Candidatus Scalindua japonica: one gene and its partner. The protein of the gene in region 1 binds, or shares a complex with, the protein of each later gene. Links are inferred from orthologs where the notes say so. Each region holds a gene or a part of one and is shown on either strand. Other genes may lie near its edges. The genes, in order: dnaX and holB.

Evidence for each region.
Region 2: dnaX (region 1) and holB share a complex: the UniProt entries of both Bacillus subtilis proteins name them as parts of the DNA clamp loading complex. The link is inferred for Candidatus Scalindua japonica from one-to-one orthologs.

Annotation. Positions count from the first base shown.
Region 1 is NZ_BAOS01000022.1:167,438-170,680, forward strand. The notes cover bases 297-3,200. They hold dnaX (DNA polymerase III subunit gamma/tau), read right to left. Parts: upstream 2,658-3,200; coding sequence 936-2,657; downstream 297-935. Other genes in these bases: recR (recombination mediator RecR), read right to left, coding at 297-577; SCALIN_RS12630 (YbaB/EbfC family nucleoid-associated protein), read right to left, coding at 598-939. Outside these bases: more of recR, read right to left, coding at 1-296. UniProt on the Bacillus subtilis protein: Part of the beta sliding clamp loading complex, which hydrolyzes ATP to load the beta clamp onto primed DNA to form the DNA replication pre-initiation complex.
Region 2 is NZ_BAOS01000003.1:113,871-117,195, reverse strand. Bases 284-3,269 are described here. They hold holB (DNA polymerase III subunit delta'), read left to right. Parts: upstream 284-1,250; coding sequence 1,251-2,288; downstream 2,289-3,269. Other genes in these bases: SCALIN_RS01920 (multicopper oxidase domain-containing protein), read right to left, coding at 2,409-3,269; SCALIN_RS01930 (biotin/lipoyl-containing protein), read left to right, coding at 1,000-1,248; SCALIN_RS01935 (two-component system sensor histidine kinase NtrB), read right to left, coding at 284-426. Also shown: more of SCALIN_RS01935, read right to left, coding at 1-283; more of SCALIN_RS01920, read right to left, coding at 3,270-3,325. UniProt on the Bacillus subtilis protein: DNA polymerase III is a complex, multichain enzyme responsible for most of the replicative synthesis in bacteria.

The DNA of each region.
Region 1 (3,243 bases):
TCGCATCGGCAATAACCGCGGAGTTCGCATACTCCAGATAACTTCCCGAGGGCATGCCTCTCGCCAGTTGTGTTACTTTTATTCCTAAAGGCTCTAAACGCTCATGAATGTACATGGCAGTGACATCACCTTCCATATTCGGATTTGTGGCAATGATCACTTTTTGAATATTATTCTCCCTGGCTCTATTTACTAATTTATCAATATTAATATCTTCCGGAGCAACATTTTCCAGAGGATCGATATGCCCAAACAAAACGTGATAAGTTCCTTCATAGAAGCCCGCTTTTTCAATCGCAATAAGGTCTTTTGGTTGTTCCACTACACATATCTTTGTTTTGTCACGCCCGTGGTCAGCGCAGATGTGACAAGGGTCGCTCTCTCCAATATTACAACAAATCGAACAGTAACTTACATTTTGCTTAACATTCCGTTTCGCAACAGCTAATTGCATCACCTCATCATGAGGTAGCCTGAGAATGTAGTGCGCTATTCTTTCAGCGCTTTTCTGACCTATACCTGGCATCCTGCCCAGCTCTCTCATGAGATTCAACATAGATTGAGGATACGTTTTCATATTTATATATATCGTCTTTTTTAAAACATATTTGGCATTCCCGGTATATTCAGACCACCCGTCATCTTTCCCATCTCCTCTTGATACATTTCCTGAGACTTTTTCATGCCCTGTGATACTGCCGCTAGTATAAGATCTTCCAACATCTGGACATCATCCGGATCGACAACTTCCTTATCAATCTTTATAGATAGAAGCTCTTGTTTTCCATTAACATGCACGGTTACCATCCCACCGCCGGAACTGGTTTCTATAACACGCTCTTTAAGGTCGGCCTGAATAGATTCCATCTGTTTCTGCATATTCGCAGCCTGTTTTTGCATTTGCTTCATCATGTTGCCCATGTTACCCATACCCTTCATCCCTTTTCCTCCTTTATATTAACAATTGACCCGTCAAAAAACTCGACTGCTTTTCTCACCATAGGCTCATTTTTTACATCATCTAATTTGTTGCTTTTTCCTTCCTGCACCACTCCATGTCCTCTCTTCTTATTATCAACGGCCTTAAAGCCATTTTTTGAAACTATGAACTTTACATGAATCTTCTTACCGATTACCTTTTCCAGGCAGTCATCAATTATCCGCTTTTCTTCAGGTTTTTCAAGCCTTTCTTTGTGAATAAGATAATTCTTAGGGACTTCTACAATCGCTTCGCTATCAACTATGTGTAATGCTCTTGCATTCTGTAACAGGGCCCAGGTTGTTTTCTTTTTTTTCTGTAGTTCAATCATTGCCTTATTCCAGGTCTCAGTAAAACTGATATCAGGACTTACCTGTTTATCTAACACTACATTATTATGAGATGGCGTTTCTTGTATTTGCGTCTTTACTGGTATCGATATCTCCGATTTTACTTGTATCTCAGGTGTAACCGGTACTGTAACATCAGCTTTGTTTATGACCATTACCTTGTCTGTCTCCTCTACGTTACCCTCAAACATCTTTTTCATTCCTTCTATTTTGTCTAAAACAGAGCTTAGCGGACTTAACTCTTCCATCGTCGCAAGCTTTACAAATAAAACTTCCAGATAAACCTTCTGTTGAAGTAAATCTCTGGTTTTTGTTTTAGCTTCGGAAATCACCTGAAACATATACATTAATGTTTCAGGTGAAAGTGATGAGGATTGCGTTTGTAACAGATTAAGATCACCTGATACCGTTTCTATAGCATTAGGTTCCTCTTTGCAAACAGAAATAAGGAGTAAATCACGAATATAAAGAAGCAGTTGGTCAATAAATCCTTCTATATCTTTACCGCTTTCCAGGATTTTATGAAATACCTCGATAGATAATTCAGGATTTTTTTCAATAAAGCTGTTAACCAAACTTGAAAGTTTCTCTTCACTGACAACACCAAAAATATCGTAAACATCTCTTAATGTTATTTTTTCATGACAAAAGGAGGCAAGTTGGTCCAGGATTGATTCGGAGTCCCTCAAACCTCCCCTGGCATATTTTGCAATGGACTGGAGCACCTCTTCCTCTGCGGCAATATTCTCTGTTTTACAAATCTGTGCAAGCCTGTCACTGATATCAGGTATAGAGATATTCTTGAAATCGAACCTCTGGCAGCGCGACTGAACGGTATCAGGCACACGGCCTGGTGAAGTGGTGGCAAAGATAAATTTTACATGTTCAGGCGGCTCCTCCAGCGTTTTCAAGATTGCATTAAACGCTTCCTTCGTCAACATGTGCACTTCATCAATAATATAAATTTTATACCTTGACGCAGCGGGGGCATACCCCACATTTTGCCTGATATTTCTTATTTCATCTATGCCACGGTTGGATGCGCCATCTATTTCCAGAACATCAATATCATTCCCGTTTGTAATGCTGTTACATGTAGAGCATTCATTGCAAGGGTTATAGGTAGTTCCTTTTTGACAATTCAGGGCTTTGGAAAGTATTCTTGCCATAGATGTTTTACCAACCCCTCTTGGGCCGGCAAACAGGTAAGCATGCGCGACACGGTCTGTACGAATGGCGTTTACCAATGTAGTAACTACATGTTTTTGGCCGACAACTTCATGGAACGATTTTGGTCGATATCTTCTCGATAGAACTATATATGACATATCTTTTCAAAATTAGATAAAATGGCCGTGCACTTTTATTCGATTTTCTTTCCGTTGGACTCTCCAGGCAGTTAGCTCCAACCAGGCAACCCCACGGCACATAAGTACAAATGCTTATGGCTGCTTGCTTCCGCATCTGACCAGGTTCACATAGCCTCATTGCATGAGACCCAGCCTTCAACACCACTTGCTTAAAAAGTACCAAAAGTCCGAAAAACCTCCAAAAAGCGATCGACCCTGCATAAGCGGATTGCAGGTAACAAGGAACCGCTAGCTCCCCGTCTAGCACGGCCAGTAATTCAACTAATTATTATGGCGGAGAGGGCGGGATTCGAACCCGCGAGGCAGTCACCCACCTACACGCTTTCCAAGCGTGCTCCTTCGGCCACTCGGACACCTCTCCAATCAGAGATTGAGTGAAGGGGAACAATCCTGCCTCAATCCGGGTAAATACTGTTTCAGGGAATAACACTCCATACCGGAACGGAGGGAGCGAGATTCGAACTCGCGTGAAGATTTCTCCCCAACTGGTTTTCGAAACCAGCGCTTTCAGCCGCTCAGCCATCCCTCCATTTTACTATGGTCG
Region 2 (3,325 bases), on another replicon or contig:
TAAAAGCAACGCAAAAAGACTTGCCGCAAAAAGCGCTTGTAGATAACTATATTTTTTCTCCAGAAATATACCAGCTATAATAGCATGAAATAAAAAGTAAAAGATAAATGGATTTTCAATACCGCCTGCGAAATATATCAGGCAAATAAGAAAAAAATGGTCTACCATGATCTGTATGCCCGCATGCATCTGTACAGACACAAATGTTTTTGCTCTGAGAATAGTTGTATAGTAACGAAAACCCGCATTGGTTAACCCAATAATTACTCCTATGGTATATAACGGAATCACCCGCTCCACAACATTAAAAACGCTACTGAAGATATAAGTAGTAATAAACAAACCCGATACAGCAATCCAACGCAGAAAAATCAACCAGTGTATTCGCTCTACCAATTCTGTTTTTTTTAAATTTTCCTTAAACACCTATACTGGCCCCTGTCTAGTTTATAACAAGTGCTTGTTATTCGAAATTATAATAATAGAGAAACACCGAACGTCACAAAAATTTCTCTCCGCAAACTCATTCTGTATCTTTCGCGAGACCAGGCATCAAATCATATATTCAGTGCCCATTTGTTCGATTCATACATATCACCTCTCTGGCAGTGGCATAACGTGATCCTGGATCGATAACCAACAATTTACCCTACTACTATAGCGATATCTTTTCATCACTGCAAAGTCAATAAAAAAATAAGAATCAGTATAACAAGAGTCACAAAATATTTCATCACAACGATAAATTTGGAAAAAAATTAGATGATTATTTTTGTACAACAGACTATTGACAACAAATTTACCATTTGTATAATCAAATTTCAGCTTTTATTCTCATCTCAAAGTTGAATTTATTATAATCAAAAATAATTATTAACGAGTAATGTTTCCACGATTTTTCAGCCTGGGGACAACTGCAATCAGGAAATAGTTTCAGCATTCATACAACATGAACAACGTAAGCATTTATCATTAATTTCAAGCATTAACTATTAAATAATGGAAAAAGAATTTGAACTGCCTGACATCGGAATTGAAGCGGATGTTGAAATCACTGTCTCTTTCTGGTATATAGAAGAAGATGAAGAGTTCGAAGAAGGGGATGACATTCTGGAAGTTTCTACGAATAAAGCAAATTTGAATGTTACCGCGCCATACACAGGAAAACTAATTGAGATCCTTGCCCAGGAAGGCGATGTTGTAACGATTGGTGATGTCATAGCCATGTTAGAGAAAATAAATACTTAATTATGCCATTTACCGATATTCTTGCACAAGACCATGTTATTGACCATTTCAAGAAAGCGATAGAAACTGATCATCTCTCTCATGCATATCTCTTTACCGGACAGCGTGGAGTTGGAAAGACTTTGTTCACGAAAGAATTTGCAAAAGTTCTTAATTGCATGAATGACAAAAGTGATCCCTGTAACTCTTGCCACAACTGCATTCGCATAAATGCAAACAGTCACCCTGATGTTTCCTGGATCGAAATAGAAGAGAAAGCAAAATTTATCAAAATTGAAAATATCAGAAATTTACAAAACTCTGCAAAACTGAGCCCTCTTGAATCTGACTACAAAATTTACATTATTGCAGACGCGGACATGATGAATGAAGAAGCCTCAAACTGCCTGTTGAAAACACTTGAAGAACCCTCGCCGAACACCATAATTGTCCTCATTGCCAACTCAATCAGCTCTGTTAAAGAAACTATCAGATCAAGATGCCAGATTATCAGGTTCCATCTATTACCAAGCCATATAATTGAAAACCAGTTAGCCGGTAAATCGGATGCAGATCCAGATAAAATTGCATGGACATCAACGTTTTGTAACGGAAGCCTTGGAGACGCGCTGAAGCTGCTGGACCAAAATTATTACGAAATCAACAATAACATTGTCTCCCGTTTGACAGAAACAGGTATAGACAACCTTGTTTTTGCGGAGGAAATCATCAATTCGTATTTAAGTACCGGAGAGTCTTTAGAAGAAAAAAGGCAGGTTTTTAAAGGAATCTTAAATTGCATCTTGCAATTCTATCGAGACCTGTTGATAGTAAAAATCAGGAGTAGGAATAATACCCGCCAGAAGAGAATAACACTTTTCAATGCTGACCATGAAGATGCAATGAGAAGATATATCAATTACTTGACCCAGGAACAGATAATAAACATAATTGATGAAATATTAGAGTCTATCAAATTTATTGGCTTCAACCTGAATATTAATTTATTAGTCGAAAACATAATAACCAGTATTACCTTTTCGAATTCTAAAGAAAATTAGATAAAGGTATGCACGCTGACTGCCAAATAGGGAGGAACAGATATTTATCATCCACTCCCCCCCCACAAAAAAACAGTAAAAAACTATCATTTCGTGCTAATCTTAAAACGTCTTGAATCCTTAATTGTTACTCAACATCTTTTCAGTCTTAGGTCTCACATCAAAGATTGTTAAGCCACCGTGAGGATATATTCCTCCACTAACCATTCCCCTCAAATTATGGTCATGAGCGATGGTTATACCGGGACCACGGTTACAAGAGAGGCATGTGGACTGAGATGAAAAATTCGGGATATTATACAAAATATCATATCTTTCACCTGAACCTATTAATATGGTATCTTTCTGATACGGAGCAGGGTGTCTTCTCCCATCTGTCCCAATGATAAGTCCGTGATAACCGTGTGGATGCCATGCAAATATGTGATCATATCCGATTGCCATTAATCTTACCAATACAGTCTCTCCATCGTATGCAACCAGTCTTGTTTTCGGGTCATTAATTGTAGACAAAGGGTTATCCAGCTTATCAGTAAAAATTCTGCCATTCAGGGTAAAGTAATTAGATTTCCAACTCAAACAATCATTTATAGTTCCTTTGTCTCTCAACATTTCCATATATTCACTATCTACCTCAGAAAAGAACAGGGTGTACTCCCTGTCATACTTATAACCATAAATTTCGTTTTTCTCCTTTTCGATGACAACAGGAAAAAAAAGACCTGCCATAATATGGTTGGTTGAATCGACGTGACAATGCCCCATATATGAACCTTCTATATCATCAGGAATTGACAAAAAATATCTGAATGTTTCATGAGGGAAAACAGATGGGTATGGAATATTAGGAATACCATCAACTGCCGGTATTAAATCAAGTCCGTGCCAGTGAATGGTATGTGCTACGTGTGAAATACCTGAGTGCTCTTCTGCTTCATACCAACCTGCATTATGCAAGACCACAATATAGTTCCTACCGGAATGAAAACGCATTTCATCACCAGGGACCTTAATTGGAAGTAGTTTTGCGTCTCTCT